Regions from separate parts of the Hahella sp. NS-SX17 genome, predicted to be linked through region 1. Evidence: predicted binding sites of a transcription regulator. Region 1 holds the regulator's gene; each other region holds the start of a gene.
The links. The regulator FNR, encoded in region 1, switches genes on or off when oxygen is low (the NO sensors DNR and NnrR bind a similar motif). The targets are predictions, from matches to a motif close to TTGATNTANATCAA.
Positions count from the first base shown of each region.

Region 2: ccoN (cytochrome-c oxidase, cbb3-type subunit I) is a predicted target of FNR. The motif match lies at 2,430-2,443, and genes of this name have one in related genera.
Region 3: AC2IBB_RS01135 (oxygen-binding di-iron domain-containing protein) is a predicted target of FNR. The motif match lies at 1,478-1,491, and genes of this name have one in related genera.

Region 1 is NZ_CM170632.1:2,210,933-2,214,782, forward strand. It holds gene alr (alanine racemase) at 1-1,050, shown strand, start outside; gene AC2IBB_RS10035 (SDR family oxidoreductase) at 1,231-2,136, shown strand; gene fnr (fumarate/nitrate reduction transcriptional regulator Fnr) at 2,133-2,912, opposite strand; gene AC2IBB_RS10045 (hypothetical protein) at 3,057-3,850, opposite strand, start outside.
Region 2 is NZ_CM170632.1:5,127,399-5,131,248, reverse strand. It holds gene AC2IBB_RS22830 (cbb3-type cytochrome oxidase subunit 3) at 1-119, opposite strand, end outside; gene ccoO (cytochrome-c oxidase, cbb3-type subunit II) at 125-727, opposite strand; gene ccoN (cytochrome-c oxidase, cbb3-type subunit I) at 747-2,192, opposite strand; gene AC2IBB_RS22815 (alpha/beta family hydrolase) at 2,751-3,377, shown strand; gene rlmM (23S rRNA (cytidine(2498)-2'-O)-methyltransferase RlmM) at 3,468-3,850, shown strand, end outside.
Region 3 is NZ_CM170632.1:227,894-231,743, reverse strand. It holds gene AC2IBB_RS01140 (DUF4336 domain-containing protein) at 1-593, shown strand, start outside; gene AC2IBB_RS01135 (oxygen-binding di-iron domain-containing protein) at 613-1,380, opposite strand; gene AC2IBB_RS01130 (SIR2 family NAD-dependent protein deacylase) at 1,546-2,229, opposite strand; gene AC2IBB_RS01125 (class I SAM-dependent methyltransferase) at 2,365-2,985, shown strand; gene AC2IBB_RS01120 (hypothetical protein) at 2,961-3,281, opposite strand; gene AC2IBB_RS01115 (SDR family NAD(P)-dependent oxidoreductase) at 3,294-3,850, shown strand, end outside.

The sequences.
Region 1 (3,850 bases):
AGCGCGCGTTGTGCAGCGGTTATTAAAGCTGATGCGTATGGGCATGGCGCTGTGGAAGTGGCCCGCGCTTTAGAAGGCGAGGCGCCTAAACTGGCGGTAGCTTGCTACGATGAGGCGGTCAGCTTGAGAGAGGCGGGGGTGACGACGCCGTTGCTGGTGCTGGAAGGGTTTTATAATCCTGAGGAATTGGCGGACTCTACCCGTTGGCGAGATATTGAGTGGGTTGTGCACGATATGGAGCAGCTGGATATGCTGGCCGACGTGGCTCCTTTGTGCAAAACAGGGCCTACTTCCGTCCAGATGCAAACCTGGATCAAGCTGAATACGGGGATGAACCGGTTGGGTCTGCCGTTAAATAGGCTGACCGATGTTGCTGAGAGGTTGCAGCGGCTACCCGGGCTTTCAGTTATCGGAATAATGACGCATTTCGCCTGTGCTGATGAGATGGATAGTTGGCTGCAGCAGAAGCAGTGGCGGGCGTTTCAGGCTGGTATGAGGTCTTCGGGGTCGGAAAGTTGGCGTTATTCCGCCGCCAATTCTGCAGCTTTGCTACAGTACCCTGAAACTCATTTAGACTGGGTGCGCCCAGGAATAGCCATGTATGGCGCGTCTCCGATGGCGGATAAGACGGGGGCGAATTTTGGGCTGAAGCCAGTTATGACTTTTGAGTCGCGCTTGATCGCTACCCGAGAGCTGGAGGTGGGTGATTCTGTTGGATATGGCGCTACATGGACTGCGGATGGTCCAACGAGAATGGGGGTCGTTGCGGTCGGCTACGGCGATGGCTACCCGAGGCAGATGCAAAGCGGGGCGCCTGTTGCGGTGTGTGGCAAGCGGACGAAAATTATCGGTCGTGTATCTATGGATATGCTGACAGTGGATATTACCCATATTCCGGAGGCGCGTATTGGGTCGGAAGTGGAGTTGTGGGGGGGGATTATTTCTGCTGATGAAGTTGCAGGATACGCCTCAACAATCTCCTATACTTTATTTACTGGTATGACCTCGAGAGTGCCCAGAGTCTACCTTGGCGGCTCCACTGCGGGCTAAGACGGCGCTTACGCGATAAGCGCTTAGATAAGGCTTCTGGGTGACGCCCGAAGCGCTGGGTTTGCTAAAATTCTGCCGGGCAGCCAATATTGTTAGCATATATATTCTTCAGGCGATCCGCCTTCTGCGGGGCGTCAAAGGCCATAAGAAGCATTTAAGGGGGCATGAGTGATTGTTTGTGTGACGGGAATAGATTCGCCTATAGGTAAGGCTATAGCTCAGCGCCTGCAGCAGAGCGGTATAGCAGTGGAGGGCGTACCCTACGAACAGTTCCTGATGACTAATGATGCTATCGTGCGTGGAATGAAGGCGATGCCCGTTGCGGATTTTGTTGTTCACGCAGCGGAAATGGGGGATCTGTTCAAGTCGGAGCAACATCCGGACTTGGCGTATCAAGTTAACGTGTCTGCTTGTGTGGCGGTTGCGGAGGTCGCAGCCTTATGGAAAGCGCCGATTATTCATTTATCGAGTCATCTTGTCTTTGATGGCGTCAAAAAGAACCCCTATATTTCGGCAAACAAAGGTCGTCCGCTTTCTGTATATGGTCGGACTAAGTTGCAGAGTGAGCAGTGGTTTCAGGAAAACTATAGCAAGCATCTGATTTTGAGGATGGGGTGGTTGCTGGAAGCTGGCGCTCAAGGATGGCTGCAGACGATGCTGACGGCTTTGTCTTCAGGCAAGAGACTTAACGCCAGTACGGATATGCAGTTGACGCCTGTTGCGGTGGATGATGTGGCGAGAGTGGTGGACGCTATTATTAAGCAGTTAAGTTGTAATATTTCTGTGTGGGGCGTCTATCATTATGCTGGCGCTGAAACAGTGACGCACTTTGAGCTGCTGAAGGCGATTGTATTGCAGGCATTCGGTCAAGAGGAAATGTTGCAGGCTCTGATAGAGAAGAAAGGCGCTGATGTGTTGCCTGGGGTGGCCCTGCCTGCGAATGGGGCGTTGGGGTGCATCAAATTGCGAAACACCTTTGGCGTTAAACAGCTTCCCTGGCGTCGTTATCTGCCTGCGCTGATTGAGCAATGCCAGCAGCGTGGCGCTGTGAAATCAACTGAAAACTGTTTGGAAGAGACCCGCTAGCGGGCGTTGAGTGCTGACTCCTTGTGGTGCTCCAGGCACTTGGTGTCATGGCGAAGGATCTTCTGCAGTTCGTCTAATTGCAATATTTGGACTTCTCTTCCTTGCACTTTGATAATGCCGTTGTTCTGGAAGCGAGTGATGACTCGGCTGACGGTTTCGACCGCCAAGCCTAAATAGTTGCCTATATCGCTACGCGGCATGGGTAACCTGAAATTTGTGCCGGACAGGCGACGACGACTGAAGCGGGTCGACAGGGATAGTAAAAGCGATGCTATGCGCTCCTCAGCGGAGTTTTTGCTCAGTAACATGGTGAGTTGCCTGCTTTCCTGAATCTCTTTGCTCATCAATGAGAAAAAGTGGTGTTGCAGGCTGGGAATATCTGAGGCGAGGTCTTCAAATTTTTCCAGAGGAATTTCGCATACGCTGGTGCGCTCAAGTGAGACGGCGGAGCAGGAGTATTTTTCCATGCTAACGCTGTCCAGGCCGATAATTTCTCCGGGCAGGTAGAAACCCGTTACCTGCTCTTCGCCTTCCTCGGACACGGTGAATGTTTTAATTGCGCCGCTGCGCACCGCGAAGCATGAGCGAAACGGCGTGTGCTGCTCAAAAATATACTCGCCGCGATTTAGCATTTTCCCCTGGCGAATAATTTCTTCCAGGCGATCAATGTCTTCAGCCCCGACTGCGATAGGAATGCAAAGCTTGCTCAAATTACATTCATGGCAGCCTCTGTGTAAGCTAAAAGGAGAGGAGGTTGCTATATGCTTGCTTTCCATCGGTCGCCTCGTGGCTGAATGAGTGAAACTGCTTAAAGAGGCTTCTAGGATAGCCAATAGCTATTTAAAAGCAAATCCCCACAGCAGGAAAAATAAGGGGAAAACCTGCGCTCGCCTTTGTTTTTACATTGCTTTTACCTTTTGTTACAGCAGCGCCTGAGTGTATCGGATCGCCCGCGCTGGAAGTTCGCTGTTATCGAGAGTTTTGTAGTAATCATCCAGCTGTGTGGCGTTGCGCAACTGGTAATGGGGGGTGTATGAAAATGCGCCCAGCCCGACGCCGTGCAAGCAGTTAACGCCTTGACTTATCAGTCCAGTCCAGGGGAGGGCGAAAAAGTCCTGGGTTATCGGAATGAAAGATGCGGATTTGATGCGTCGTTTGAAGTCCTTGAGTGTGGCCTCCAGCCCAAGGGAACTGCTGGTTTCTGGCTTGTGGCAGGAAAGCAAAACGCCTTGTGGTCTTTCGGTGAGCACCTCTTCGAGGTGCTGTGATAGCGCAGCTTGAGTGGCGGGGGACACCTTAAGACGCAGATAGACAGCTTTGAAATCAAATGCCCGAATGGTTTGCAGCCAGCTCTTTAGGTCTTTAATGGGGAATGATTGCGCATGCTCGCCCGGATCATTGATACAAATGATATTAAAGCCCAGTCCCTTAATTAGGGCGAGCGCTTCCTCGGAGTCAGGGCGCGCGTCCAGCTCAATGACGTGCCGAGCGTCAGCGCCAAAGTTCAGCTTAAATTCCCTGCCTAAGTAGTACATCACTTGAGTTTGCGCTGCTGGCGTCAGCTGGCGCACTAAGTCGCCAAACCAGTGCAAATATTTGACCTGACTGCCCTCAGGAAGTGATTGCTTGAGAAGTTTTACTTCTTTCACAACGTAGTTGATGTATTTTTGCAGACTCGCGTTCATGGAAGGAAGTTGGCGAGTGTAGTTCTCCG
Region 2 (3,850 bases), 2.9 Mb from region 1:
AGGTTTGCAGCTTCGTCAAACGTCTTCTTCCGTTTGGAGCTGTAAGCCCATACCACTAGACCGATGAACGCCGCCATGATGAACAGGGTGGCTAACCCGCGGACAGTATTAATATCCATTGAACTTACCGTTTGATTGCTGTGCCCAGTTGCTGCAGGTAAGCAACCAGGGCTTCAATCTCATACTTGCCTTCAACCATTTCCGCTGCGCCGTCAATGTCCTCTTGGGTATAAGGTACGCCGACTTTGCTGAGAGCGTTCAGTTTGGCTGCAGTTTTTGACGGGTCCACCTTGTTGGTGAACAGCCATGGGAAGGCGGGCATGTTGGATTCTGGAACCACGTCGCGGGGATCATACAAGTGAGCCCGATGCCAGGCGTCGCTGTATTTTTCTCCCACGCGGGCCAGGTCTGGACCAGTACGCTTGGAGCCCCACAGGAATGGGTGCTCATAAACGGATTCACCGGCGACAGAGTAGTGGCCATAGCGCTCGGTTTCCGCACGGAACGGACGAATCATCTGTGTATGGCATACGGTGCAGCCTTCACGGATATAAATATCGCGTCCTTCCAACTGTAATGCGTTCAGCGGCTTGAGGCCTTTAACCGGTGTCGTCACTTCTTTGGTGAAGAACAATGGTACGACTTCTACGAGTACACCGAAGCTGATTGCAACCACAATCAGAGGGATCATCAAGCCAAGGTTTTTCTCGACGACTTCATGATTCATCGAATTCTCTCCCTCTCAGTTAAACAGCTTGTGGAACAGAGTCAGCTTGCGGCAGCGCATCTATCGCTTTGGCGTCGCGTTGTCTGACGGTTTTCCAGGTGTTGTACGCCATGACCAGCATACCGGTCAGGAATATGGCGCCGCCCAGGACGCGCACTTTGTAGCCAGGGTAGCTGGCGTTCAGCGCCTGTACGAAGCTGTAGGTCAGGGTGCCGTCTTCGTTAACTGCGCGCCACATCAGGCCTTGCATAATACCGTTGACCCACATCGCCGCGATGTACAGTACGGTGCCGATGGTCGCCAGCCAGAAGTGAACGTTGACCAGTTGCACGCTGTACATTTGTTTCAGGCCATACAGACGGGGGATCAGATGATAAAGCGCGCCAATGGAGATCATCGCCACCCAGCCCAAAGCGCCTGAGTGAACGTGGCCGATAGTCCAGTCAGTGTTGTGGGAAAGCGCGTTGACGGTCTTGATGGACATCATCGGGCCTTCGAACGTGGACATACCGTAGAAAGACAGAGAGACGACCAGGAAGCGCAGCACCGGATCAGTGCGCAGCTTATGCCATGCGCCGGACAGGGTCATCATGCCGTTAATCATGCCGCCCCAGGAGGGCGCCAGCAGGATCAGTGACATAACCATACCTGCGCTTTGCGCCCAGTCAGGCAGTGCGCTGTAGTGCAAGTGGTGCGCGCCGGCCCAGACATAGATGCTGATCAACGCCCAGAAGTGAACGATGGACAGGCGGTAAGAGTAAACAGGACGCTCCGCTTGTTTGGGAACGAAGTAGTACATAATGCCCAGGAAGCCGGCGGTCAGGAAGAATCCTACTGCGTTATGGCCCCACCACCATTGCACCATTGCGTCGATGGCGCCAGCGTATACAGAATAAGACTTCATGGCTGAAACAGGGATCGCCATGCTGTTGCCGATGTGCAGAATGGCGACAGTAATAATAAAAGCGCCGAAGAACCAGTTGGCGACGTATATATGCTTGCTTTTACGCTTGGCGACCGTGCCAAAGAAAACAATAGCGTAAGCCACCCAGACAACCGCGATCAGAATATCGATCGGCCATTCCAGCTCAGCGTATTCTTTGGACGTGGTGTAACCCAGAGGCAGCGTGATAGCGGCCAGTACGATAATCGCCTGCCAGCCCCAGAAGGTGAAGCTGGCCAGACCATTGGAAAACAGAGAAGCCTGACTGGTGCGTTGGACTACATAGTAGGAAGTGGCGAAAAGAGCACAGCCGCCGAATGCGAAGATAACGGCGTTAGTATGCAGAGGTCTCAGACGACCAAAGTGGAACCATGGATAGTGAGTGTTTAGCTCCGGCCAGACCAGCTGTGCTGCGATAAGCACGCCGACAGCCATGCCCACTATACCCCAAACAACCGTCATGATGGCGAACTGACGCACCACCTTGTAGTTGTAGGTTTCGTTAGCACTTACTGTATTCATTAGTGACTATTCCTACCCTGAGTTGATTAATACGGCGCAAACCTGCTGGCGAGTTCTTTATGCTTTTGCAATTTTGAGTTGTCGCCCAGTTCGAATGTCAGGCTTTCAGGATCCAGAAACCAGGGGCCTCTTTTTCCTCCCCCCTCGACAGCGGGCCGAAGCATAAGAGTTGCGCAATAGGGCTGTCAACTTAATATGCTTGGCCAAGTCATTATCTCCACATATTTTTTCCCCTGCTTGATATGCATCAAACGCGTTATAAACCGGAGGGCGGATGCGTTAGTTCAGAAGGGGGAGCGTCTGTCTTCGACTTTACTGCAAGGGAAGTCTCAGGGCATGTGAAGCAATGACCAAAGGACAGGAAATCCCTCTCACCCAATGCCTAAATAACTACTAGAAATAATAGATGATTTCTGGCTGATTTCTGGTCAATTTCATGTGGGGCGGCTCCTTCCTTTAATAAAGAAGGCAAGATCGTGATAATGACGGCCTTCGCGCAAAGATGAATATTTTGTCAGATCGCAGTTTTTATATTGATTTTTAGCTGGTGGAGGGCGCATGCGCTTTATGGTTGACGGCCCGGAACAGGCCCGGAAGGTTCTTTTATTCGCCCATGGCGCTGGCGCGCCGATGGACTCCGATTTCATGTCCTTTATCGCACAGGAGATTGGCGAAGGCGGCGTTAAAGTTGTGCGCTTTGAGTTTCCTTATATGCAAGAGCGTCGCGACACTGGAAAGAAGCGTCCGCCAGACCGTCAGGAGAAGTTGCTGAGTTGCTTTGCAGAGGCGCTGGGAAACTGTTCTCCTGATGCGGAGGTTTTTCTGGCGGGCAAATCCATGGGTGGACGCATGGCCAGTATGCTGGCGGCGGACCTGCCGAAAGGCGGCGAACGTGTGAAAGGATGGCTGGCGTTTGGTTATCCCTTTCACCCCCCAGGCAAACCGGAAAAGCTCAGGACGGAGCACTTGGCGAGTATTCAGCTTCCGGGATTGATACTGCAAGGTGAGCGCGACCCATTTGGCGGAAGTGCGGAAAGTATGGAGCAATACTTGGGGGAGCAGGGCGCCATCGAATGGCTTCCTGATGGCAATCATGATCTGGCCCCGCGCAAGGCCTCCGGTTTGAGCAAGGAGCAAAACTGGCGTACGGCGGCGCAGGCCGCGCTGACCTTTATGCTTCGCTGATTTGCCCAGGGCGACAGGATCAACGACAATAGCGGCCTTTACCCGGTCGCGCCTTGGCGTGTCGATGAATTGATGATTGGAAATGCCCGGATGTCGCAAAAGCACCCTTCTAGTTCCTCCCGAAAACGTACTTCTTTAAGCTCCGGTAAATATTCCGCCATCGGACTTCTCGCCTATTGCAGGCCCGGATTTGAAGCGGAATGCGCACAAGAGCTGCAGAATATTGCTTCACTGCAGTTTGTTTATGGCTACTCAAAAATAGACAAGGGATCAGGCGTCGTATTTTGGCGTTGCTCCCAGGGTAATGCGGTGGATGTATATAAAGAGATAAATGTGAGCCGCTGCATTTTTGCGCGGCAGGTATTTTGCGCGTTGCATGACCTCGAAATCGAAGACGCCACTGATCGGGTGTCGCCGGTTGTCGAGGCGCTGCGTGGCGGTGGCGTGTTCGGGTTCCTGCATATCGAAACGCC
Region 3 (3,850 bases), 2.0 Mb from region 1:
TGTCCAATGGCGATATTCTGGTTCACTCACCCACTCGTTATGATGACGCATTGGCGCGGGAAGTAGCCGAGCTGGGTCCGGTCAAATATCTGGTGACGCCGAATAAACTTCATCATTTGTTTTTGCCTCAGTGGATGGCGCACTTCCCCGACGCCGCCTGTTACGGCACTCCAGGTTTACAGGAAAAACGTAAGGATATTTCCTTTGACGGCTTACTGGGCGAGAACCCGGAGCCGGGGTGGGAAAAGGATGTGGATCAGACTTTGTTTCGCGGCAGTTTCGTCATGAAAGAAGCGGTTTTCTTTCATCGCAGTAGTCGCACTCTGATTCTCGGGGATTTGATCGAAAACTTCCGAGTGGACCACTTCCATGGGTGGCGACGCTGGGTCGCTTTGCTGACGGGGATTATCGCTCCTCATGGCAAGACGCCGATAGACTGGCGTCTCACTTTTATATTCGGCAGGTCTAAAGCCAGGGCCGCGCTGAAGAAAATGCAGGCGTGGCGACCGGACAACATCATCATTGCCCATGGCGAGTGTGTCATCGGCCATGGCTCTGAGTTTCTGGCGCGGTCTTTTTCCTGGCTCAAATAGCAGATCGGCGCGGGGCCGTCTACATCAGGTCGACCCCGCACTTCAGGTCTTCGAACCAGGACAGGAACTGGCCGATTTTGTCTTTGCCGAAAAACGGCTTGCCGTGCTGCGGCAGCATCATTTCCACATCGAGCTTGCGCACTTGATTCACCCATGCCTGACAGGCTTTGTTGGAAGCCATATAGCGTTTATGGAAGCCTTCCATCAACGGGATATGCTTGGCCATATCCTGCACGGGCTCATGATCCCAGCCTGGAGTCATGGCGGCGCCGACGTCGCCGGAGAACAGGATTTTGCTGACGGGATCGTAGAAGTGAAAGTTACCAACTGAGTGTAAAAAGTGCGCAGGTACGGCGCGAATCTGGGATTTGCCCAAGGGAATCTGCGCTCCGTCGTCTGGTAACTCCACCATGCGGTGGCTGAGAGATTTATTCATTTTTCCGGAGACGAACTCCGACACCAAATGCGGCAGGAAGCGCGCCCACAGACGTGAGGTCACCACCTGACAGTCGGTGTGCATCAGCCAGCGCGGCAACGAAGTGATGATATCCGGGTCCTGGTGCGAGGCGAAGACATAACGCAGGGAGGACTTGATGGAAATGTGTTTGGACAGTTCGATGGAAAGCGGCGTGTAGGTCAGTTCGCCGCCGGGGTCAAATAGCGCGGCTTCGCCATGGTCCACGATGACCAATTGATTGCTGGGAATCGCTTCCCCTTCGACCAGACCGGTCAGGAACAGGCAGACATGCCCGTTTTTATCATACAACTTCATTGCTTTTTGGCTCATATTCCCTCCATAGCCATTCGGCGCCGGCCGCCTCGGTTAAAAACAAGACAACCTGACAAGAAAGCGGCGTATTGTACGTGGCAAGTCCAATGCGGCTCTGATATAGGTCAAAATGGAGAGATTAGGAGGGCCTGAACCATAAAGATATCAAGGACAATAGGGGGCTCAGGCCTGTTCGAGTAGTTGTTCGACCAGGGTGACGACACCTTGAGTGGCGGGTTCATTTATCACCACTGCGTCATGCGCCTCTGGATCAGCGTTAGGATCGACGATATATATGGGGACGCCGCGCATGCGCTTCTCCACCAGATAGGCGGCGGGATACACCTCCAGAGATGTACCCACCACCAGCATGATATCGGCGCTGTGAACGATTTTCTGCGCCTGGGAGAACAATGGCACCGGCTCGCCAAACCAGACTACGTCTGGCCGTAACTGGCTGCCTCGTTCGCATTTGTCGCCAATGTTAATGTCCCGATCGCCGTGCTGGTAAACCAGCTTAGGATTCACTGAACTGCGACTTCTCATTAACTCGCCATGGATATGCAGCACTTGGTTGGATCCGGCGCGCTCGTGCAGATCATCCACGTTCTGGGTGATGATGGTTACTAAGTAGCATTCTTCTAATCGACTCAGAGCGTAATGCGCGGCGTTGGGCTGAGCGGCGGCCATGATGCGGCGTTGCGCGTTCCAGTAGGTCAGCACTTTCTCGCGATCTTTGCGCCAGCCTGTTAACGAGGCGACCTCGTTATAGTCGGTCTCGCGCCACAGACCGTTTTCGCCGCGATAAGTTTGAATGCCGCTTTCGGCGCTGATTCCGGCGCCTGTAATTACCACGATATGCTTCATATAGAACGTACTTCAATATAGGAAAACTGCACTGCGTATGTGAGTCAGAATGCCAAACAATCCGCTATCAAGGCAACCACGACGACTCGCAGGCGCCGAGTCGAATCAAACATCAGCCGTTCGCAAGGAGAGGCAATGAGTTTCGATGCTTTTGTCGCACGCCATTTAAGACATCCGAAGGGATTTTTCGGGAAAGTATTCGCCAATGCGATGAGCAGCGCCAATTACGAGCTGAACCAGTTCATGAAACAGGCTATGGGTCTCGGGCCTTCAGATCGTGTACTGGAGATTGGTTTTGGCGCCGGCAAGTTGATTCGCGAGATGGCCCAAATCACTACTAACGGCGGCGTGGCGGGCATTGATACATCAGTGACCATGGTATCCCAGGCGACGCGCAACAATCGCAAACTTATCTCAGAGGGGCGCGTGACTTTAGTGAACGCCTCTGTTGAAAATATTCCATTTGAGGATGCGGCTTTCACCAAGGTGTGCAGCGCCAACACGCTTTATTTCTGGCCTGACCCGGAAGAGAATATCCGCGAAATTTATCGCGTGTTAACCAATGGCGGGACTTTAGCTTTGGGCTTTCGTACAGACAGGCAGCTGAGCAAGCTGCCGTTTTCCCGCCATGGTTTTCAGCTCTATTCCGAGGAGGGGGTGATGGCGCTTTTACGCCAAGCTGGTTTTTCTTGCGTTGAGATTCTGTGGGAAAAGCGTCAACAAATGACTTCCTACTGTGCTTTGGCTACCAAATAGTCGCCGACCTTGAAATCATCCGGCGTGACGTAAAAGCTGGCCCCGATGCGGCTGCTAACCGCGACGCCATCTTGTATCTTCGCCAGACATCCGCTGATCTCTACGGCGCATTCCAGTTGATTGGGGCGCGCTATATCAATCATTATCAGATAGCGGTTTCCGGCAGCCGATGTGATAGTCGTTTCGCTATGGCTTCCGGCGCGCTGCAGCAGCTCAGCATAGGAAGCATCCCAAAGTTCTTTCATCGCAGCCTGCAGCGCCGCAATGGCGTCTTGATGTTCGTTATTACTTAGCAAAGGAATGATCTCATGGATAAAGACAAGGCTCGGATTGCGTTAGTAACCGGAGGTAGTAAGGGTATCGGACTGGCCGTGGTGAAGAAACTGTTGCGTCAGGGGGATTGCGTGGTCACCTGCGGTAGAAACGACGCCAATTGGGAAGAGGCGAAGGCCGTGCATCCAGATCTGGATGCGGTGGATTTTTACGCCTGCGACCTGACGGATCGTCGTTCGCTACGCCGCCTGTTCGGGTACATCGAGAGTCGTTACGGCGCGTTGGATATGGCCGTGAACAACGCCGCCCCGGGAGCTGGTTCGGCGACCGCCATTACCGACATGTCGGAAGAGCAGCTTCGAGGGCCGTTGGAAAACGAACTCTGGGCGCCAGCGCTATGTCTCAAGTATGAGCTTGAGCTCATGTCGCGCGGCGGCGCCATCGTCAATGTCAGCTCCTCCAATCGCTTTCGCTTGCAGCCGGACCCCTTCAACGCCGCCGCCGGGCAGGGGCTGGAGAGCCTGACTCGTTCTCTGGCGCTGTCCTACATCGCGCGTGGCGTGCGCATCAATTCGGTGGCGCCTGGGGTCAC